One region of the Streptomyces sp. NPDC001852 genome, then DNA from elsewhere that is predicted to be linked to it. Evidence: riboswitches for the same ligand, from Rfam matches in the RefSeq annotation. Region 1 holds a riboswitch; the other holds the start of a gene.
The links. A riboswitch is a leader RNA that binds a small molecule or an ion and turns the genes downstream of it on or off. The one in region 1 is predicted to bind glycine.
Positions count from the first base shown of each region.

Region 2: linked by a shared signal. The riboswitch ahead of gcvP (aminomethyl-transferring glycine dehydrogenase) and the one ahead of gcvT (glycine cleavage system aminomethyltransferase GcvT) in region 1 are both predicted to bind glycine.

Region 1 is NZ_JBIATN010000028.1:81,806-93,406, reverse strand. It holds gene ACFYZB_RS36005 (hypothetical protein) at 1-410, shown strand, start outside; gene ACFYZB_RS36000 (S8 family serine peptidase) at 711-2,300, shown strand; gene ACFYZB_RS35995 (N-acetylmuramoyl-L-alanine amidase) at 2,597-5,086, shown strand; gene ACFYZB_RS35990 (L-serine ammonia-lyase) at 5,223-6,590, opposite strand; gene glyA (serine hydroxymethyltransferase) at 6,684-7,952, opposite strand; gene gcvH (glycine cleavage system protein GcvH) at 7,967-8,344, opposite strand; gene gcvT (glycine cleavage system aminomethyltransferase GcvT) at 8,453-9,580, opposite strand; glycine riboswitch at 9,733-9,830, opposite strand; gene ACFYZB_RS35970 (AAA family ATPase) at 10,010-10,654, shown strand; gene ACFYZB_RS35965 (enhanced serine sensitivity protein SseB) at 10,721-11,512, shown strand.
Region 2 is NZ_JBIATN010000006.1:367,602-379,202, reverse strand. It holds gene ACFYZB_RS13830 (DNA polymerase IV) at 1-737, shown strand, start outside; gene ACFYZB_RS13825 (PRC-barrel domain-containing protein) at 659-1,030, opposite strand; glycine riboswitch at 1,150-1,244, shown strand; gene gcvP (aminomethyl-transferring glycine dehydrogenase) at 1,413-4,298, shown strand; gene ACFYZB_RS13815 (TOBE domain-containing protein) at 4,352-4,771, opposite strand; gene ACFYZB_RS13810 (ABC transporter ATP-binding protein) at 4,799-5,884, opposite strand; gene modB (molybdate ABC transporter permease subunit) at 5,926-6,786, opposite strand; gene modA (molybdate ABC transporter substrate-binding protein) at 6,783-7,604, opposite strand; gene ACFYZB_RS13795 (molybdopterin-dependent oxidoreductase) at 7,810-8,298, shown strand; gene ACFYZB_RS13790 (molybdopterin-binding protein) at 8,337-8,732, opposite strand; gene ACFYZB_RS13785 (DUF1707 domain-containing protein) at 8,858-9,439, shown strand; gene ACFYZB_RS13780 (APC family permease) at 9,588-11,546, opposite strand.

The DNA.
Region 1 (11,601 bases):
AGCTCGTCCAGCAGACGATCCAGCAGGCGTGTCAGCAGGCGAGCCAGCAGATCGCGCAGCGCATGCAGCAGACGCTGCAGCAGATCCAGCAGGTCCAGCAGCAGCTGCAGCAGCAGGGCATGGCCCACCAGGCGCACCCCTACCTCGCTCTCGCGCTGCACCACACGCTCCAGCAGGGCGTCCGCAGCGCGGTGGAGCAGTCCGTGCAGCAGGCGCTGCCGACGGCGATCGTGACGCTGCTCCAGCAGAGCCAGCAGAGCCAGCAGGGCCAGCAGGGCCAGCAGGGCATCCAGGGCCAGCAGCCGTGGGGCGGCGGGTACGGCCAGCAGTCGTTCGGCCAGCAGTTCCCGCAGTACCAGCAGCCCGGCTTCGGCTTCGGCCCGATGGGTCAGCCCTTCGGCATCGGCTGACGCGAGGCGGCGCGCGGTGGGGGGGGGGGGGGGGGGGGGGGGGGGGGCCCCCCCCCCCCCCCCCACCACCGTGGAAGCGCGAGCCGCCCGGCACCGGATCAGGAGCAAGAGGACGACACAGCCGTGGTGAAGGTGGACGTAATGGTCAAGGAAAGGCCCGGGAACAAGCCCCGAAACAACCGTGAGAGCGGCTCGGAGGGCTCGGGGGCCGGTGGGCCGGGACCCGAGGGCAAGGAAGCACAACCGCGCAGGGCGGGCGGGCCGTCGCCGATCACGGTGCAGTCGCGCCGATCCCGGTACATGGTCACGCCGCTGCCCCAGCATCTCCTGCCGTCGGGGGTGGCCGAACTGGGCATGGACGCGGTGTGCGAGCAACTGGAGCGCATGCCCGAGGTCACGGTGATCCGCCGGCTCCGGCCGTCGGAGAAGCTGAAGGACGCCGGGCTGTACCCCTCGTGCCCGGAGGTCCTGGTCGTCGAGGCGGCCGAGGCCCAGGTGCCGGCGATGCGGTCGCTGCACGTGCACATCGAACCGGATCTGCCGCTCACCGGGACCGGACCCGTGTCCGCGCCCATGGCAGGGATGCTGCCGCTGCGTGACCCGGGGCTGGTCACGCCCCTGGAGGAACCCGTCGAGATCGCGCTGCGCGTCTGCGGCCCGGACGGCGAACCGCTGGCCGGCGCAGGGGTGTTCCTGATCGGGGCGACCTGGCCGGCCCAGGGCATCACAGGCACCGACGGGACCGCCGTCATCAGGCTGGCGACGGAGACGGAACAGTCCGTCCAGTCCCTGTACGTGCGGCCCGCGGGCGGATACGCGGACCGCTGGATCCATCGCCCCGACCTGTCGGCGACCCAGGAGAACCTCGTCACCCTCACCCCACTCGCCAAGGTGTACCCGGAACTGGACCAGCGCCAGAGTTACGGCTGGGGCCAGCAGGCGATGCGGGTGGACCGGCTGCCCCCCACCTTCCGCGCCTTCGGCGTCAGGATCGCGGCCATCGGATCGGGCGTCAGCGCCGAACACCCCGATCTGAGGCAACGAGTGCGCTCAGGAGTCGACGTCGTCCGCGGCACGGACGAGGGCTGGGCCCACGACACGCTCGGCAGCGGCACCCACGCGGCGGGCGTCATCGCCGGGGCGGACACCGGCAAGGGCATGGTCGGCATCGCCGTCGACGCCGAGATCGAGGTCTGCCAGGTCATGCCCGACGGACACTTCAGCGACCTGATCGCCGCCCTGGACCACTGCATCGAGCGCGAGGTCGACATCGCCCATATCGCCGTGGCGACCCCGTACCCCTCGGCGCTGGTCTCGCGCAAGCTCGCCGACGCCGGTGCCGCGGGCATCGCCTGTGTGGCCCCGGCGGGCGACACCGGCGGGCCGGTCGCCTTCCCGGCCTCGCTGCCCACCGTGTTCGCCGTCGGCGCCCTCGGGGTCTTCGGCTCGTTCCCGCAGGACACCTCCCAAGCCACCCACGTGGGGCCTCAGTTGAGTCCGGAGGGGCTGTTCGCCGCGCCGTTCAGCTGCCACGGGCCCGGGGTCGACGCGGCCGCCCCCGGTGTGGCGGTCCTGTCGTGCGCGCCGGGGGGCGGATACACGGCCCTCGACGGCACCGTCACGGCCTCGGCCCACATCGCCGGGCTGGCCGCACTCGTCCTCGCTCACCACGAGGACTTCCACGGCCAGCTGCTGCCGCGCGGACCGGGCAGAGTGCAGCACCTGTTCGAGATCATCGCCACCAGCTGCCGTCCCCTGGCCGCCCCGGGCACACTGGAGGCGGCCCGGGTCGGCCGTGGCCTGCCGGACGCCCTCGTCGCCCTCGGACTGGCCCCCGGAATGCAGCTCGCCCCGGCCCTGTCGCCGTACGCCGCCTCCATGGCCCAGTAGGTCCCCCTCTTCCGACAGGCACACGGATCGGCACCCACCCTGAGGGCGGGTGCCGATCCGTGTGCCTGTGCCGCGCCTTCCCCCCGATCTGGGAGCGAGGCCCCTGATCAGGGAGCGAGCCTCCTCCTGATCCGGGGGCAAGGGAGAACCGCGGGGAAACGAATGTGACGCGTGGTGCGCTGAATCTGTCGGGGACCGCGTGACGGTTCGGCGGCCGTGGTCCGGCCGGGCCCGGTCATGCGGCTCCCGTACGTTCGACGTGTGGCACGCGATGCCACGTTTCCTCAGGGTGGGGCATGAGAACTGCATACAGCGGCCGGCGAGCGCGCTCGTCCGGAGTGAAGAAGCGCGCCTGGGTGGCGCTGGGAGCGGTCGTCGCGGGCGGCGGCCTGGCGGTGGCAGCCGTGGCGGCGGCCGGGCAGGGCGGCGGTTCCGGGGCGTCGGCGGCGGGACCGGTCAAGACGCATGTGCACTCGCTGCCCCTGACGGGGACGAGCGCGTCGCTCAAGACGCTGGGGGCCCGGTCCACGGCCCCGTTCAGCATGGTCGGCGTCACCTGGAACGGCGCCCATGCCCCGCTGCACGGCACGGTGGAGGTACGCACCCGCTCGGCCGCGGACGGCCACTGGACGGCCTGGCTGAAGGTGCAGCAGCCCGACGACATCCCCGACCCCGCCGAGCTGAACCGTCCCGGGGTGCGGGGCGGGATGTCGCCGATGTGGGCGGGGCCGTCGAACGGCATCCAGGTCCGTGCGGCCGGCGCGCACCGCACGGCCGCGCTGCCCGCCGGGCTGCGGGTGGACCTGATCGACCCGGGCAGGGCCGGCAGCGGCGCAGGCGGCACGACGGCCTCCGGCATGGCCCCGGCCGGCTACGCCATGGACGCGACCGCCACCGACACCACCACGGCCACCGACACGGCCACGCCGACGGACCCGGCCACCGCGACCGACACGGCGACGGCCACCGACACCGCCACCCCGACCGACACGGCGACGGCGACGGACCCGGCCACCCCCACGGCCACGGACTCCGCCTCCACCGCGCCGACCTCCGGTACATCGCCCTCCGGGTCCGCCCCGGACTCCACCTCGCCGAGCGCCTCGCCGACGGCCTGGCCGAGTCAGCTGCCGACCATGGACCAGGCGTACCCCTCCTGCCCGGCCTCCTCGGCCAGTCCCTCCGCGTCCGCGTCGCCGGTCCCGCCGGACCCGATGCCGGCCGCGACCACCTCGACGGTGGCGCCGCCGACCGTGGTCACCCGGGCCGGCTGGGGCGCGGACGAGTGCGCCCGGGAGTCCGGTTACCCGTCGTACGGCTCGGCGGTGAAGGTGATGTTCGTCCACCACACGGACACCACGAACAACTACTCCTGCTCCGACTCCCCGGCGATCGTGCGGGGCATCTACGCCGAGCACCTCAACCAGGGCTGGCGCGACCTCGGTTACAACTTCCTGGTCGACAAGTGCGGCACCATCTTCGAGGGCCGCTTCGGCGGGATGGCGCTGCCGGTCGTGGGCGCCCAGACGTACGGCTTCAACACCAACAGCATGGGCGTGGCCGCCATCGGCACGTACACCGACCTCAGCGGCGGCGACTCCACCGCCAGCACCTTCCCCGGGGCCACGCCGAGCCAGGCGATGCTGGCCTCCATCGCCCGCATCGCGGCCTGGAAGTTCGGCATGACCGGGGTGAACCCCGGTACCGGCACCGACTCCCTGCCCGAGGGCGCCTCCGACAGCTACAACTTCAAGCTGGGCAACAGCTACAGCTTCAACGTGATCTCCGGGCACCGCAACGGCTTCGCCACCGACTGCCCCGGCAACCAGCTCTACAACGCCCTGAGCACGATCCGCTCCTACGCGGCCGGCCCGGTCGGCGCCGTCACCGTCACCGGAATGTCCGGCGGAGCGGCCAAGTCCGGCACGAACTACTACACCAAGGGCGCGGCCACGGTGAGCTGGACGACCTCCACACCGTCCGCCGTGATCTCCGGCTTCGACGTGCTGGTCGACGGCAAGGCCGTGGCGCACACCTCCGGCACCGCCCGCTCCGCGGCGATCTCGGTCACGGCCGGCAGCCACTCGGTCCAGGTCCGCGCCACCCACGTCCGCGGCTCGACCACCCTGTCCGGCTCGGCCACCCTGGTCGGCGACACCACCGCGCCCACCTTCCCGACCGCTCCGGCCGTGAAGACGCGCACCGGCACGGTGAGCTCCACCGCGGTCCCGGTCACGGTGACCTGGACGGCAGCCGACAACGCGGCGCTGGCCAAGGTCATGGCGACGGCCCCGTCCTCGGCCACCTTCGGCCCGACCACGAGCTCCTGGAACACCACCGCCAAGCCCGGTGCCTCGGACCTGTTCGCGCTGACGGCGTACGACGTGGCCGGCAACGGCTTCGGCGCCTCCGTCTCCCGGACGCCGTCGATCATCCAGGAGACCTCCACCACCCGCACCGGGACCTGGACCCACAAGAGCGGCGCCAGCTACCTCGGCGGCTACTCCTACAGTTCCTCCTCCGCCGGGGCATCGATCAGCTGGACCTTCACCGGCCGTTCGGTGGCCTGGATCGTCTCCCAGGCCTCCACCTCGGGCCAGGCGTACATCTACGTCGACGGCACCAAGGTCAGCACGGTGGACCTGAAGTCCTCCACCACCCTCTACCGCCAGGCGATCTGGACGAAGACCTGGTCCAGCTCCGCCAAGCACACCCTGAAGATCGTCGTGGTCGGCACCTCAGGGCGCCCCACGATCACCACCGACGGCATCGCGACCATCGGCTGACCAGCAGTCCCGCCGGTCCCGCCCGGGGGTCGCACCCCCGGCGGGACCGGCGGGCACGCGCGTCCGCCCGCCGCGTGGGCCGAAAAGGCCCCGACAGCGCCGAAATATAAGAACGCCGCTGGTCAGGGCCTTTTCCCTAGCACTCGATGATGTTCACCGCGAGCCCGCCCCGGGCCGTCTCCTTGTACTTCACGGACATGTCCGCGCCCGTGTCCTTCATGGTCTTGATGACCTTGTCCAGGGACACCTTGTGGGAGCCGTCGCCGCGCATGGCCATCTTCGCCGCGGTGACCGCCTTGACCGCGGCCATGCCGTTGCGTTCGATGCACGGGATCTGGACCAGGCCGCCGACCGGGTCGCAGGTGAGGCCGAGGTTGTGCTCCATGCCGATCTCGGCCGCGTTCTCCACCTGCTCGGGGGAGCCGCCGAGGACCTCGGCCAGCGCGCCCGCGGCCATGGAGCAGGCGGAGCCGACCTCGCCCTGGCAGCCGACCTCGGCGCCGGAGATGGAGGCGTTCTCCTTGAAGAGCATGCCGATCGCGCCGGCGGCCAGCAGGAAGCGGACCACGCCGTCCTCGTCGGCGCCGGGGACGAAGTTGATGTAGTAGTGCAGGACGGCCGGAATGATGCCCGCCGCGCCGTTCGTGGGGGCGGTCACCACGCGACCGCCGGCCGCGTTCTCCTCGTTCACCGCCATCGCGTAGAGCGTGATCCATTCCATCGCGTGCGCCAGCGGGTCGCCCTCGGCGCGCAGCTGGCGGGCGGAGACGGCCGCGCGGCGGCGCACCTTCAGGCCGCCGGGCAGGATGCCCTCGCGGGACATGCCGCGCCGGACGCACTCGCGCATCACCCGCCAGATCTCCAGCAGGCCCGCGCGGATCTCGTCCTCCGTGCGCCAGGCCCGCTCGTTCTCCAGCATCAGCGAGGAGATCGACAGGCCCGTCTCCCCCGTGAGGCGGAGCAGCTCGTCGCCCGTGCGGAAGGGGTACTTCAGGACCGTGTCGTCCAGCTTGATCCGGTCCGCGCCGACCGCCTCCTCGTCCACGACGAAGCCGCCGCCGACCGAGTAGTAGGTCTTGGAGAGCAGTTCCGCGCCCGCCGCGTCGTACGCCCATATCGTCATGCCGTTGGCGTGGTACGGCAGCGTCTTGCGGCGGTGCAGGATCAGGTCGTCGTCGAAGGAGAACGGGATCTCGTGCTCGCCGAGGAGCGAGATGCGGTTCGCCGTCCTGATCCGCTCCACCTGCTCGTCCGCCGTCTCCACGTCCACCGTGCGCGGCGAGGCGCCCTCCAGGCCGAGCAGGACGGCCTTGGGGGTGCCGTGGCCGTGCCCGGTCGCGCCGAGCGAGCCGTAGAGCTCGCAGCGCACCGAGGCGACGGAGGCCAGCAGGCCCTCGTTGCGCAGGCGGCGGGCGAACATCCGCGCCGCGCGCATCGGGCCGACCGTGTGGGAGCTGGACGGGCCGATGCCGATCGAGAACAGGTCGAAGACCGAGATGGCCACGGTCACTCCTCAAGACAGCAGGAACGCAAAAGAGCTGGGGGGATGGTGGGGCACCCTGTCCGAGTGCCCCACCGGGGACTTGCTTGTCCGGGCCTACTTGTTCAGACCCGGGTACAGCGGGTGCCTGTCGGCGAGCGCCTTCACGCGCGCCTTCAGGGCCTCGGCGTCGTAGGACGGCTTCAGCGCCTCGGCGATCACGTCCGCGACCTCGGCGAAGTCCTCGGCCGTGAAGCCGCGGGTGGCGAGGGCGGGCGTACCGATGCGCAGGCCCGAGGTGACCATCGGCGGGCGGGGGTCGTTCGGGACCGCGTTGCGGTTGACCGTGATACCGACCTCGTGAAGGCGGTCCTCGGCCTGCTGCCCGTCCAGCTCCGACTCGCGCAGGTCGACGAGGATCAGGTGCACGTCCGTGCCGCCGGACAGGACGTTCACGCCGGCCTCACGCGCGTCCGCCGCCGTCAGGCGCTCGGCGAGGATGCGCGCACCCTCCACGGTACGACGCTGGCGCTCCTTGAACTCCTCCGAGGCGGCGACCTTGAAGGAGACGGCCTTGGCCGCGATCACGTGCTCCAGGGGACCGCCCTGGAAGCCCGGGAAGACGGCGGAGTTCAGCTTCTTCGCGAAGTCCTTGCCGCGCGCGAGGATGATGCCGCCGCGCGGACCGCCCAGCGTCTTGTGCGTGGTGGAGGTGACCACGTCGGCGTACGGCACGGGGTTCGCGTGCAGACCGGCCGCGACCAGGCCCGCGAAGTGCGCCATGTCGACCCACAGATACGCCTCGACCTCGTCGGCGATCCGGCGGAAGGCGGCGAAGTCCAGCTCGCGCGGGTACGCCGACCAGCCCGCGATGATCACCTTCGGGCGGTGCTCCTTGGCCAGCCGCTCGACCTCGGCCATGTCGACCAGGCCGGTCTCGGCGTCCACGTGGTAGGCGACCACGTTGAACTGCTTGCCGGAGAAGTTCAGGCGCATGCCGTGGGTCAGGTGGCCGCCGTGCGCGAGGTCCAGGCCGAGGATGGTGTCCCCGGGCTGGGCGAGGGCGAACAGCGCCGCCTGGTTGGCGGAGGCGCCGGAGTGGGGCTGGACGTTGGCGTACTCGGCGCCGAACAGCTCCTTGACCCGGTCGATGGCGATCTGCTCGGCGACGTCGACGTGCTCGCAGCCGCCGTAGTAGCGGCGGCCCGGGTAGCCCTCGGCGTACTTGTTGGTGAGGACGGAGCCCTGCGCCTCCATCACCGCGAGCGGCGCGAAGTTCTCGGAGGCGATCATCTCGAGCGTGGACTGCTGCCGGTTCAGCTCGGCGTCGACCGCGGCGGCGATCTCCGGGTCCAGCTCGTGCAGGGACGTGTTCAGGACGGTCATACGGCTACGACTCCTCAGCCGGCGTTCTGGGCGGTGTACTCGTCGGCGGAGAGCAGGTCGGCCGGCTCCTCCGCGACGCGCACCTTGAACAGCCAGCCGCCCTCGAAGGGCTCGGAGTTCACCAGCGAGGGGTCGTTGACGACGTCCTCGTTGATCTCGGTGACCTCACCGGTGACCGGCGAGTACAGGTCGGAGACCGACTTGGTCGACTCCAGCTCGCCGCAGGTCTCGCCCGCGGTCACCGTGGAGCCGACCTCGGGGAGCTGGGCGTAGACGACATCGCCGAGCGCGTTGGCCGCGAACTCGGTGATACCGACCGTCGAGACGCCGTCCTCGGCGGCCGACAGCCACTCGTGCTCCTTGCTGTAGCGCAGCTGCTGGGGGTTGCTCATGGCCTGAATTCTCCTGTACGCGCGGGAGTGCTGATGAAGGGGGACTGCTGAGACCGCTGGTGAGCGGCGGAAACGTGCGCGGGGTCACACGGTGACCGCGCCCAGTGTCTACTTCTGGCGCTTGTAGAACGGCAGCGCCACGACCTCGTACGGCTCGTGGCTGCCCCGGATGTCCACGCCGACGCCCTCGGTGCCCGGCGCCGCGTGCGCCGCGTCGACGTAGGCCATGGCGATCGGCTTGCCCAGGGTGGGGGAGGGGGCGCCGGAGGTCACCTCGCCGATCACCTCGCCGCCGGCGACGACGGCGTACCCGGCGCGCGGCACCCGGCGGCCCTCGGCGACCAGGCCGACGAGGACGCGCGGGGGGTTCTCCTGAGCCTTGGCGGCGGCCTGCTCGAGCGCCTCGCGCCCGACGAAGTCGCCCTCCTTCTCGAACTTCACCACCCGGCCGAGCCCGGCGTCGAAGGGGGTGAGGGAGGTGGTCAGCTCGTGCCCGTACAGCGGCATGCCCGCCTCCAGGCGCAGGGTGTCCCGGCAGGACAGGCCGCACGGGACCAGGCCGACGCCCTCGCCGGCCTTGGTCAGCGCCTGCCACAGCTCGACCGCGTGCCCGGGCTTCACGAACAGCTCGAAGCCGTCCTCGCCGGTGTACCCGGTGCGGGCGATCAGGGCCGGGACGCCGGCGACCGTGCCGGGCAGTCCGGCGTAGTACTTCAGGCCGTCGAGGTCGGCGTCGGTGAGGGACTTCAGGATGCCGGGGGACTCGGGGCCCTGGACGGCGATCAGCGCGTACGCGTCCCGGTCGTCGCGGACCTCGGCGTCGAAGCCGGCGGAACGCTCGGCGAGGGCGTCCAGCACCACCTGGGCGTTGGAGGCGTTGGCGACGACCATGTACTCGGTCTCGGCGAGCCGGTAGACGATCAGGTCGTCCAGGATGCCGCCGTCGGCCTGGCAGATCATGGTGTAGCGGGCGCGGCCCACGCCGACGGAGGCGATGTTGCCGACCAGCGCGAAGTTCAGGAAGGCGGCCGCCCCGGCGCCGGTGACGGTGATCTCGCCCATGTGGGAGAGGTCGAAGAGACCCGCCTTCGTCCGCACGGCGAGGTGCTCGTCGCGCTCGGAGCCGTAGCGCAGCGGCATGTCCCAGCCGGCGAAGTCGGTCATCGTCGCACCGAGCGAGCGATGCAGCGCATCCAGTGCGGTGTGGCGCAGCTCAGTGGGTTCGGTACTGCTCATCGGTCGGTCGTCTCCCAGGGAATGACAGGCGAGGAACGTTCCTCCCCATCTGTCATCGGAACCTGAGAGGTTCGCCGGGACCGCCACGGGGGCGATCACGGCTTGCACCTTGGGTGGAGCCACTGACACAGCGGCCCGCTTTTCAGATGTGCCTCGCCCGCGCGGTAACGGGGCCTGAGAGATTCAAGGGAGGGACTTGCTCCTTCGGCGTCCCAGCGAAGGCTGCTGGGAACTCTCCCGCGCGGATTCAAGCGGCCGGTATGCAGTTGGCGGCCACATCATTGCACGCCGCACCCCCGCCCGTCAGGGGCCGCATCTGCAACCGGGCTGTGGCAGGACGCGTACGAAACCGCCGGGCATCGTGCATTACCTTCCCTTTGCATTCGGCGGGCATGGATATTGCCAAGCCCGAGGGGGAGGACGATCACGGTGAACAGGACCCCGGTGTACGCCACCGTCACCACCGGCATCGCGGTGCCCGGGCAGCGCCCCGCCCCCGCCCAGGCCGTCCGCGACCTGCGCGACCGCGCCGGCCGCGGCCCCCGCGCCCTGGCCTTCGGCCCCCGCGACCTGGTGGTGATCACCGGCCTGCCCGGCAGCGGCAAGTCCACCCTGATGCACCGCGCGGTCACCGGCCCCCGCATCGACTCCCAGGACACCCGCGACCGCTTCGCGGCCCGCCTGCCGGGCTTCCTCCCCTACGCCCTCTACCGCCCCCTGGTCCGCCTCGCCCACTACGCCGGCCTGCGCCGCGCCCTGCGCACCGGCGAGGGTGTCGTCGTGCACGACTGCGGCACCCAGCCCTGGGTGCGCGCCTGGCTCGCCCGCGAGGCCCGCCGCCGTGGCGGCACCCTTCATCTGATCCTGCTCGACGTCACCCCCGAGGCCGCCCGAGCGGGCCAGCGCGAGCGCGGCCGGGGCGTGTCCGCCCACGCCTTCCGCCGCCACCGCCGTACGGCCGCCCGCCTGCTCGCCGCGGTCGAGCGCGGCGAGCTGCCCGCGGGCTGCGGCGCCGCCGTGCTGCTGGACCGGCCGGCGGCGGACGCCCTGCAGCGGATCACCTTCACGAGGTGAGGCCCTGTCGCAGTCACCCGCTAGCCTTCATGGTCACAGCAGTGATTCCCAGCAGGCGGTAGGCAGATGGACTTCCCGGCGGACGTTCCCGCGGACTTCCCGGCACAGGCGCACCCCCAGCCCCACGGCGGCTGGCCCGGCAACGAGCTGGAGGAGGTGCTCTCGGCCTCCCTCGGCATACCCGCCGCGGCCGGCCGGATCATCGACGTGCTGGGCCGGAGCCTGCTCTGGATCCCGCTGCCCAACGGCGGCGGCCCGGACAGCGGCCCGCTCGACCTGCCCACGCTGGAGATCGAGGGCCAGGTCTACGTCCCGGTGTTCAGCTCCGAGGAGCAGCTGCGCCAGGCGACGGGCTCCCACATGTCGTACACCATCGCCCCCGCCGTGGAGTTCGCCCGCGGCCTGCCCCCGCAGGTCGGCATCGCGGTGAACCCCGACGCGCTGGTCGGCATCCCGCTCCCGCCCGCTGCGGTGGCCGAGCTGTGCCGGGCCGGCCGCACCCCGCTGGACGGCCCGAACACCGGCGCCCGGGTCCGCCTCTTCGAGCCCGACTGGCAGGACGACCCGGTCGACTTCCTCTCCGCCGCCTCCGCGGAGTTCGCCGAGACCGGCGTGGTCCTCACCGCCCGCCGCTGCCTGGCCGCCATCGAGACGGACGAGCCGGTCATGTTCGTGGGCGTCGAGCTCTCCCGGTGGGAGGGCGACCTGCGCACCCTGCCCCTCCAGGCCCTGGGCAGAGCCCTCGCCGGCGTCCCGGTCGCGTGGCCGGTCAACCTGGTCCTCATGGACGTCACGGACGACCCGGTGTCCGAATGGATGAAGGCGAACGTCCGCCCCTTCTATCAGTACGGCCACTGAGGCGCCCCTGAGGGGCGCGGGGCCGTGTCCGATATGCGGCTCCGCCGCAGGGGCGCCACGAGCCACGACGCACCCGCACCCGCGCACGT
Region 2 (11,601 bases), on a different contig from region 1:
GGCCCGTGGTCGCCGAGCGCGAGGCGAAGTCGGTGTCGGTCGAGGACACCTACGACGTGGACATCCATGACCGGCTGCGGATCGGGCTGGAGGTGCAGCGGCTCGCCGACCGGTGCGTGGGGCGGCTGCGCGGAGCCAGGCTGTCGGGGCGGACGATCGTGCTGAAGGTACGGCGGTACGACTTCTCGACGCTGACCAGGTCGGAGACGTTGCGGGGGCCGACGGACGATCCGGCGGTGGTGCGGGAGGCGGCGGCGCGGCTGCTGGACTCCGTGGACACCACGGGCGGGGTACGGCTGCTGGGGGTGGGCGTCTCCGGGCTCGCCGACTACACGCAGGAGGATCTGTTCGCGCAGGCCCTGCCCGCGCGGGCGGCGGAGGCGCCGGAGGAGGCCGAGGCCGAGGTGGTCGTGGAGCGGCCGGAGCCCGTGGAAAGGCACTGGCGGGCGGGACAGGACGTCCGGCACGCGGAGTACGGGCACGGGTGGGTGCAGGGGAGTGGGCTGGGGCGGGTCACCGTGCGCTTCGAGACGCCGCAGTCCGCTCCGGGGCGGGTGCGGACGTTCTTCGTCGAGGATCCTGCGCTGGAGGCCGCTGATCCGTTGCCCTTGGTCTCGGATCACCGGCACGGGGCTCCGCCCCGGACCCCTGAGGACGATCAGGTTTCCTCCGACCCCGCCAGCTTGCCGAATTCGTGGTCCGGGGCCGAGGCAGGTGAGGCCACGTCGAGGCCGTAGTGGTGGTAGAGCTGGAGCTCCTGCTCGGGGGAGAGGTGGCGGCCCACGCCGAAGTCCGGGGCGTCCCTGATCAGCGCGCGGTCGAAGGGGACACGGAGGGTGCCCTCGATCAGTTCGCTCGGCTCCAGGGGGACGAAGGCGTCGCGGGAGAACAGGCCGGTGCGTATGGCCGCCCACTCGGGCACGCCGGTCGCGTCGTCGAGGTACACCTCGTCGATGGTGCCGATCTTGGTGCCGTTGCGGTCGAACGCCTTGCGGCCGATCAGGTTGCGCGGATCGATGTCGGTCTGCACGGTCCCTCTCCCTCCACGTGGTCGCAACTCATCCGTAAGCACTACAAAAGAGCACATTCAGGGAGGCGGCCACTCGAGGGCTCGGGCGTTGACCTCGCTGGTAGGCTGACAGCGGCTGCTGACCCCGTGCGGGAGAGTCCTCCGACCACCTCGGAGGCGCCGAAGGAGCAAATCCTCCCCGGAATCTCTCAGGCTCACGTACCGCACGGACGAGGTCACTCTGGAAAGCAGGGCGGGTGTCGACGGCTCCCGCTCTCACCGACGGTGAAAACCGGGACGTACCCGGTGAAGCTCTCAGGTTGAGATGACAGAGGGGGAGGCCGTCCGGGCACCCGCGCCGTGGTGCCCTTCGAAGGTCGCGTCAGACCAGGAGGCCTCCGCAATGACCGCCCATCGTATTCCGCTCTCGGAGCTCGAAGCGGGCATCCCGTTCGAGCAGCGCCACATCGGGCCCGACCAGGAGGCGCGGGCCAAGATGCTCGCGCAGGTCGGCTACGGTTCGCTGGACGAGCTGACCGCCGCGGCGGTCCCGGATGTGATCAAGAACGCCGACGCCCTCGACCTGCCGGGCGCCCGTACCGAGGCCGAGGTGCTCGCCGAGCTGCGCTCGCTCGCCGACCGCAACCAGGTCCTCGACTCCATGATCGGCCTCGGCTACTACGGCACCTTCACGCCGCCGGTCATCCTGCGCAACGTCATGGAGAACCCGGCCTGGTACACGGCCTACACGCCGTACCAGCCGGAGATCTCCCAGGGGCGGCTGGAAGCCCTGCTGAACTTCCAGACCGTGGTCGCCGACCTCACCGGCCTGCCGACCTCCGGTGCCTCCCTGCTGGACGAGGGCACCGCCGCCGCCGAGGCCTTGGCGCTGTCCCGGCGCATGGGCAAGAACAAGAAGGGCCTCTTCCTGGTCGACGCGGACGCGCTTCCGCAGACCATCGCCGTCATCCAGACCCGCGCCGAGCCGACCGGCGTCGAGGTGGTCGTCGCCGACCTCGGCGACGGCATCCCGGCCGACATCGCCGCGCGTGACATCAACGGCGTGCTGATCCAGTACCCGGGCGCCTCCGGTGCCGTACGCGACATCAAGCCGGTCATCGACCAGGCGCACGAGCTCGGCGCGCTCGTCACCGTCGCCGCCGACCTGCTCGCCCTGACGCTGCTGACCTCGCCCGGCGAGCTCGGCGCCGACATCGCCGTCGGCACCACCCAGCGCTTCGGCGTGCCGATGGGCTTCGGCGGTCCGCACGCCGGCTACATGGCGGTGCACGAGAAGTTCGCGCGCAGCCTGCCCGGCCGCCTCGTGGGCGTCTCCGTCGACGCCGACGGGAACAAGGCCTACCGGCTCGCGCTGCAGACCCGTGAGCAGCACATCCGCCGGGAGAAGGCGACCAGCAACATCTGCACCGCGCAGGTGCTGCTGGCCGTGATGGCCGGCATGTACGCCGTCTACCACGGGCCGGAGGGCCTGAAGACCATCGCCCGCCGCACGCACCGGTACGCCACCCTCCTCGCCGAGGGCCTGAAGGCCGGCGGGGTCGAGATCGTGCACGGCGCCTTCTTCGACACCCTCACCGCGCGCGTGCCCGGCCAGGCCGCCGAGATCGTCGCCGCCGCGCGGGAGAACGGCGTCAACCTCCACCTGACCGACGCCGACCACGTCTCCCTGGCCTGCGACGAGACCACCAAGCGGGCCCAGCTGGAGGCCGTCTGGTCCGCCTTCGGCGTCAAGGGCGACATCGAGGCCCTCGACGAGACCGCCGAGGACGCCCTGCCCGAGGCGCTGCTGCGCACCGACACGTACCTCACCCACCCGGTCTTCCACCAGCACCGCTCCGAGACGGCGATGCTGCGTTACCTGCGCAGGCTGGCCGACCGCGACTACGCGCTCGACCGCGGCATGATCCCGCTGGGCTCCTGCACCATGAAGCTCAACGCGACCACCGAGATGGAGCCGGTCACCTGGCCCGAGTTCGGTCAGCTGCACCCCTTCGCGCCCGCCGAACAGGCCGAGGGCTACCTCACGCTCATCCGTGAGCTGGAGGAACGTCTCGCCGAGGTCACCGGCTACGACAAGGTCTCCCTGCAGCCGAACGCCGGTTCACAGGGCGAGCTGGCCGGTCTGCTCGCCGTACGCGGCTACCACCGGGCCAACGGCGACGAGCAGCGCATCGTCTGCCTCATCCCGTCCTCCGCGCACGGCACCAACGCCGCCAGCGCCGTGATGGCCGGCATGAAGGTCGTCGTCGTCAAGACCGCCGAGGACGGCGAGATCGACGTCGAGGACCTGCGGGCGAAGATCGAGCAGTACCGCGACGAGCTGGCGGTACTGATGATCACCTACCCGTCGACGCACGGCGTGTTCGAGGAGCACGTCGCCGACATCTGTGCCCAGGTGCACGAGGCGGGCGGCCAGGTGTACGTCGACGGCGCCAACCTCAACGCGCTGGTCGGCCTCGCCAAGCCCGGCCACTTCGGCGGTGACGTCTCCCACCTGAACCTGCACAAGACCTTCTGCATCCCGCACGGCGGCGGTGGCCCCGGCGTCGGCCCGGTCGCGGTCCGCTCGCACCTGGCGCCGTACCTGCCGAACCACCCGCTGCAGCCGGCCGCGGGCCCGGAGACGGGCGTCGGCCCGATCTCGGCCGCCCCCTGGGGCTCCGCGGGCATCCTGCCCATTTCCTGGGCGTACGTCCGGCTGATGGGCGGCGAGGGCCTCAAGCGGGCCACGCAGGTGGCCGTGCTCTCCGCGAACTACATCGCCAAGCGCCTGGAGCCGCACTACCCGGTGCTCTACACGGGCCCCGGCAACCTGGTCGCGCACGAGTGCATCATCGACCTGCGCCCGCTGACCAAGGCGACCGGTGTGAGCGTGGACGACGTGGCCAAGCGCCTGATCGACTACGGCTTCCACGCGCCGACCATGTCCTTCCCGGTGGCCGGCACGCTGATGATCGAGCCGACCGAGTCGGAGGACATCGCCGAGCTGGACCGGTTCTGCGACACGATGATCGCCATCCGCGCGGAGATCGAGAAGGTCGGCTCGGGCGAGTGGCCGACGGAGGACAACCCGCTGCGGAACGCGCCGCACACCGCCGCCGCCCTCGGCGACGCGTGGGCGCACGCCTACAGCCGCGAGCAGGCCGTCTTCCCGGCCGGTGTCTCGGCCGCCGACAAGTACTGGCCTCCGGTGCGCCGTATCGACCAGGCCTTCGGCGACCGCAACCTGGTGTGCTCCTGCCCGCCGCTGGACGCGTACGAGGACTGAGCGAGCGGTGACCCCCGGGGCCCCGTCCGGTTTCCGGGCGGGGCCCCGCCGTCTCAGGCCGTCGCCAGTGACACCTCGGTCGCCTTGATGAGGGCGAACACGTCGGAGCCCACGAAGAGGCCGAGGTCGGCGACCGCGTCCTTGGTGATCGCCGCGGTCAGTTCGCCGCCGTCGACGGAGATCTTCACGGTGGCCATGACGGCGCCGGTGGTGAGGCCGGTGATCGCGCCGGGGAGCTGGTTGCGGATCGACAGGCCCTCCACCCGACGGGTGGCCAGGGACACCTCGGTCGACTTCACGAGCGCGCGGACGGGCGAGCCGGGGGCGAGGGAGAGCTCCTCGGCGGACTCCTTGGTGATGGCCGCCATGAGGTGCTGGCCGCCCTCCAGACGGAGCTTGACGGTGGCCATGGCCTCTCCCGGTCGCACTTCCGTGACGGTGCCGGGGAGCTGGTTGCGGATGCTCAGGGTCATGGGCACCCACGGTAGGCGCCCGCCCGCTCAGGCCGGGTATGCGTGCGTCTGCGTCGCCTTGACCGTCGCCCAGACGGCAGCGCCCGGATGCAGGTCGAGGTCGGCGGCGGCGACCGTGGTGAGGTCGGCGGCGAGCGGGAGTTCGCCGGTGAGGTCGGCGCGGATCTGGTCGCCGTGCGTCTCCAGGCCGGCCACCTCGCAGCGCCAGAGGTTACGGGCGCTGGCGCCGGTGGGCCGGTCCCGGAACAGGGTGACGGCGGACGGCGGGAACGCCACGAAGGCCGGACCGGACAGCACCTCGGTGGTCGTGATGGTGGGACCCGCGTCGAGCCGCACCGTGTGCCTGTCCGCCTGTCCCCGGTAGAGGTTGAGGCCGACCAGCTGGGCGATGTAGTCGGTGCGCGGATGGCGGGCGATGTCGGCGGGTGAGCCCTCCTGGACGACCCGGCCGTGCTCGATGACGACCAGCCGGTCGGCGAGCACCATGGCGTCCAGCGGGTCGTGCGTGACCAGGACGGCGACCGCCTCGAACTCGGCCAGGTGGCGGCGCAGTTGGGCGCGGACCTCCAGCCGGGTACGGGCGTCTAGGGCAGCAAGCGGCTCGTCCAGGAGCAGCAGCCTCGGGTGGGTGGCCAGGGCGCGGGCGAGGGCCACGCGCTGGGCCTGCCCGCCGGACAGGCGGCGTGGCTTGGCGGCCGCGTGGCCGGCGAGGCCCAGGCGGTCCAGCCATGCGGCGGCCCGGGCCCGGGCCTCGGCCCTGGACGCGCCCCGGCAGCGCGGGCCGAAGGCCACGTTGTCCAGCGCGGACAGGTGCGGGAAGAGCAGATAGTCCTGGAAGACCACGCCGACCGGGCGGGACTCCGGGGGAGTGTGTTCCAGGGCGGTGCCGTCGAGGCGCAGATGGCCGCCGGTGAGCGGGGTGAGTCCGGCGAGGGCGCGCAGGGCGGTGGTCTTGCCGGCGCCGTTCGGCCCGAGGAGGGCGAGGACGTCTCCGGGGGCGGCGCTCAGGGCCACGTCGAGCGCGAAGGAGCCGCGGTCCACGACGAGCCGGGCGTCGAGTCCCTCGTCGCCCACCGTCAGCAGGCCGGCTTCGGGGGCGTCGATGTCGGTCATGGGTCTGTACGTTCGCACATGCCCCGGGTCCGCTGCCACGCTCACGCCCCCCTCATCCAACGGTCCCGCAGCCCCGCCAGCACCGCGATCGACACCGCCAGCAGGACCAGGCTGAGGGCGATCGCGGCGTCGGGGTCGTTCTGCAGGGCCAGGTAGACGGCGAGCGGCATGGTTTGGGTGCGGCCGGGGAAGTTGCCCGCGAAGGTGATCGTCGCGCCGAACTCACCGAGCGCGCGGGCCCAGGCCAGGACGGCCCCGGCCGCGATGCCGGGCGCGATCAGCGGCAGGGTGACCCGGCGGAACGCGGTGAAGCGGGAGGCGCCGAGCGTGGCCGCCGCCTCCTCGAAGCGCGGGTCGGCCGCGCGCAGGGTGCCCTCGACGCTGATGACCAGGAACGGCATCGCGACGAACGCCTCCGCGATCACGACCCCCGTGGTGGTGAACGGCAGCGTGATCCCGAACCAGGAGTCCAGCCACTGGCCGATCACGCCGTTGCGGCCGAGGGCCAGCAGCAACGCCACACCGCCGACCACCGGCGGCAGCACGAGCGGCAGCGTCACCAGCGCCCGTACGAGGCCCCGGCCGGGGAACTCCGTACGGGCCAGCAGCCAGGCCAGCGGCACGCCCAGCACCAGGCTCACCGCCGTCGCCGCCGTGGCGCTGACCAGCGACAGCTGGAGCGCCTGCCACACCTCGGTGCCCGTCAGCTGGCCCGGCAGGCTGCGCCAGGGCGCGCGGACGAGCAGCGCGAGAAGCGGCACCAGCAGGAACGCCAGCGCCAGCACGCCCGGCAGCAGCAGCGGCAACGGCACCCCGCGCCGGCCCCCCGTGCCGACGCGGCGACGCCGCGGCCGGTCCGTGCGGGGACCGGTCGCGGCGCCGGGCTCGTGGAGCGAGGTCACGGCTTGAGGAACCCCGCCTCGCTCAGCACCTTCTGGCCCTCGGCGGACTGCACCAGGGCGACGAACGCCTTGGCGGCCTGGGCGTTCGGCGCGTTCTTCAGCAGGACGATCGGGTAGTCGTTGATCGCCTTGGCCGACTCGGGGAACTCCACGCCCTCCACCTTGCCGCCGGCGGACTTCACGTCGGTCTTGTAGACGACCGCCGCGTCCGCCTCCTTCAGCTCCACCTTGTTCAGGGCGCTCTTGACGTCCTGCTCGTAGGAGACCGGGGTCAGCTTGAGCTTGGCGGCGTCCAGGGCCTTCTGCGCGGCAGCGCCGCACGGCACGGTCTTGTCGCACAGCACGACCTTCAGGCCGGACTTGGTGAGGTCCTTCAGGGAGGACACCTTGCCGGGGTTGCCCGGGAGGGTGGCGATCTCCAGCTGGTTGCGCACGAAGGTCGCCGGCGTGCCTGCTGCGTCCTTCTTGCCCGTCACGATCGCCATGGTCTTGGGGCTGGCGGCGGCGAAGACGTCCGCCGGGGCACCGCCGGTGATGCTCGCGGCGAGGGTGTCGCTGCCGCCGAAGTTGAAGCTGACCTTGGTGCCCGGGTGCTGCTGCTCGAACTCCTTGCCCAGAGCCGTGAAGCTCTCCTTCAGGGAGGCCGCGGCGAACACGGTGACGTTGCCGGACAGCTTGGGGGAGGCGGAGTTCGACGTGTCCGACTTCGCGTTGGACGAGTCCGAGGACGAGGAGCAGGCGCTGAGTGCCATCAGGGCGGCGGCTCCCGCACCGGCCAGCTGCAGCATCCGCCGGGTCCGGCGCACGGAACGGGTCATCACGGATCTACTCCTCGGTTCTGTGGAACGACGGTCGCGCCCTGTCACGGCCGGGACCACCGGCCGTGCGGCGATGATACTGCCGCATCTGCCAGCTGTAAGTCTCCTGTCGCATCGCATGAGCTGCAGACTTGGGATTTGTAGCTTGCATGTGCGTTTGTACGGCGCTTCGCGGCGGGTACGGTCCTGCGGGAGGTGGTCGCAGATGACGCTCGTGGAAGTCGCCCTGACCGGTGATCTGGCCCGGCCCGCCCGGCTGACCGTGCCGGACCTGCTCCGCTGGCCGCAGCACCGGGTGGCCGTCAGCTTCGAGTGTGCGACCAGCGGCGTCCAGCACCACCGGTTCGCGGGCCCGCGCCTGTACGACGTCCTCGCCGACGCGGGGCCGGGCTTCGACGCGGCGCGCCGCAAGGACCGGCTGCGCTTCCTCATCGCGGTGACCGGCACCGACGGCCATCACGCGGTGCTGTCCTGGGCCGAGATCGACCCCGACTTCGCGGACGCCCCGGTCCTGCTGGGCGTGCGCATCGACGACACCCCGCTGGACATGGCCGGGCCCCAGCTGGTGCTTCCGCAGGACCGGTGCGGGGCCCGGCACATCAGCGGCATCACGGCGATCCGGGTGGACGGCGGCTACCGCTGTGACGGCCCGGTGCCCGCCTCACCCGGGCCCATGGCTGCGGCACCTCGCTGAACCGCGCGCGCGTGGCGCTTCGCGTCGGGCGGGGTGGGTCAGACGCGGTCGATGTGCACGTTGGTGGACTTCACGCGTGCGGTGGCCTCCATGCCGACCTCGAGGCCCAGTTCCTCGACGGCCTCCCGGGTGAGCAGCGACACCAGCCGGTGCGGGCCGGCCTGGATCTCCACCTGGGCGGCGACGTCGCCGAGCTTGATCGCCGTGACGATGCCGGGGAAGGCGTTGCGTACGGAGGTGTAGGAGGCGTCCTCCTCGCCGCTGCCCGCCTTGGCCAGTTCGACCGAGAACGCGGCGAGATCCCTGCCGTCGATGAGCCGTCGCCCGGACTCGTCGCGATGGGTCGCCACCCGCCCCGCGTCGGCCCAGCGGCGGGCGGTGTCCGGGCTCACGCCGAGCAGCCGAGCCGCCTGGCCGATCGTGTAGGACTGCATGCCGGTCACGATAGGGCTACACCAGGGGAACCGTGGACGTGGGGTTGGCCGTTGGGTATAACGCGATATAGCGTTAGTGCGTGACGATGGCTCCCTGCGGGGGCGTGCTGAATCGGGGTGAGGGTATGGCGGCCGAGCTGCTGCACACGGAGGTGCCGTCCGGACTGCGTGCCTCGCACGCGGACCGGGACCGGGTGGTGGACGCGCTGACGCGCGCCGCGGGCGACGGCCGGATCACGGCCGAGGAACTGGACGAGCGGGTGACGGCCGCCCTGTCCGCCCGCACGCTCGGCGAGCTGTCGGTGCTCACCGCCGACCTGCCGGACGCGGGCGGCACCGCACGGGTCAAGGACGTCGTGCGGATCGAGCAGCAGGGCGCGTCGGCCGTGCGCGCGGACGGCTGGGCGGTGCCGCGCCGCATGGAGATCGCGTCCGCCTGGGGAGACGTGACCCTCGACTTCTCCGGCGCGGTGATCACGCACGACACCCTCCGCATCGACCTCGACATGCGCGGCGGCACCCTGCGGCTGATCACCCGGCCCGGCGTCGTCGTGGACGCCGACGCGCTGGTGATCGGCTACGGCAAGACCAAGGTGCGGCCGGCCGGCGACGCGGGGACGTCGGCCGTGCTCCGGGTGGGGATACACGGCCGGCTCAGCATGGGGCGGCTGGAGGTACGGCCGCCCAGGCGCTGGTTCGGCCGCTGAGCGCTCCGCTGGAAGTGCCGCGATGTGCCGCCGGGCGTCTGCGGGTCCGTCGTGGCTGGTCACTCCCCCCAGTTCTCGGCTTCGCTCGAACCCGGAGGACCCCCGTCGCGGCGGAGCCGCATATCAACACAGCCCCGCGCCCCCGGTCTCACCCGGTGTGCACCCGCGGCCGGCGTTCCCGGTCCGGCTCCGCCTCGCGCAGTACCTCGCGGGTGACCGGGGCGACCTCGCCCTGGCCGAAGAGGAAGAAGCGCAGGAAGTTGGCGAAGGGGTTGCCCTCGGTCCACTCGAAGTAGATGTGCGGGGTGCAGCCGGTCGTGTCGCGCACATGGAGGAGGAGTGCGGCGAGGGCGTTGGGGATGGAGGAGGACTCCAGGGTGAGCACACGGTAACGGTCGTGCAGGACCTCGCCGCGCACGGTCAGGCCCGCCTCGAACTCGGACGGGTCGGTGACCGTGACCTCGACGAAGACGAAGTCCTCCTGCTCCGGCATGTCGTTGTCGGCCCGGATCTGCTCGACCTTGTCGCGGTACTCGGCCTTGTCCCGGTGCCCGGGTTCGTTGGCGATGAACCGTATCTTCCGGCTGGCCATGTCCCGGATGAATCGTTCCGCCATGGGGTCGAGCGTCATGTGGGTCACGCGCAGTTCGAAGGCGCGGGCCAGCCGGGACAGCAGCGAGACCAGGATGATGCCGACGATGAAGCAGGCACCGATCTTCACACCGTCCGGACGCTCGATGACGTTCACCACGGTCGTGTAGAGGAACACCGCGGAGATCACGGCGAACCCGATGGTCCACTTGCGCTGCCCGGCCTTGCGCGCGGCGATGGTCACCGCGATCGCGGCGGAACTGATGAGCACCAGCACGCCGGTGGCGTAGGCGCCGCCCTGGGCGTCGACGTTGGCGTCGAAGATCCAGGTGACCAGGAAGGCGATGAGCGTGAAGACGATGACCATCGGGCGCACGGCGCGGGCCCAGTGCGGGGCCATGCCGTAGCGGGGAAGGTAGCGCGGCATCAGGTTCAGCAGGCCCGCCATCGCGGAGGCGCCGGCGAACCACAGGATGGCGATGGTCGAGACGTCGTAGACCGTGCCGAAGGCGCCGCCGAGGTACTGGTGGGCGAGGTAGGCGAGGGCGCGGCCGTTGGCCTGGCCGCCGGTCTTGAACTCGTTCTCCGGGATGAGCAGCGTGGTGATGAAGCTGGTGGCGATCAGAAAGCCGCTCATGATGACGGCGGCGGTGGTCAGCAGCTTCTTGGTGTCGCGGATCCGGCCCCTGGGGGCGTCCTCGGTGTCGTCCGGGTCGCCCTGGACGTGGGGCATGACGGCGACGCCGGTCTCGAACCCGGACAGGCCGAGGGCCAGTTTGGGGAACACCACCAGGGCCACGCCGACCATGACGAAGATGTTGCCGTGCTGGGCCGTCAGGGCGGTGCTCCAGTCGGTGACCACGTGCCCGGCCGTGATGACGTGCCACAGGCCGACGATCACAACGACCAGGTTGAGCGCCAGGTAGATGCCGACCAGAGCGACCGCGACACCGATCGCTTCCAGGAAGCCCTTCAGGAACACCGCGCCCAGCAGCGCCACCAGGAACAGCGTGATCACCATCTGGTGGCCGTGCAGGGAGCTGGTCAGGTGGGGGTTCTCGACGAGGTGCGTGGAGGCGTCGGCGGCCGACAGGGTGATGGTGATGAGGAAGTCGGTGGCCGCGAAGCCGAGCAGTGTGAGCACGAACAGCTTGCCCTGCCAGAACGACAGCAGTCGCTCCAGCATCGCGATGGAACCCTCGCCGCGCGGGCTCTCCTCGGCCACCCTGCGGTACACGGGAAGGGCACCGGCCAGCGTGACGATGACCAGCACGATGGTCGCGATCGGGGACAGCAGGCCGGCCGCCAGGGCCGCGATGCCGGGCTGGTAGCCGAGGGTCGAGAAGTAGTCGACACCGGTCAGGCACATCACCCGGTACCAGCGCTGGCCCTTGTGCGCGGGTTCCGGCTCGGCGTGCGGGCCGGTGTGGCCGCCGGCCTTGCCCATGTCGGACAGCCCCTCCAGCATCCAGGCCCGGAGGCGGTTGGTACTGGGAGGCTGCTCGGTCGTGGCCATCAGTGGGCTCCTGTGTGCGGCTCAGCTCTATTCCGGCCATCACGCGGACGGCGGC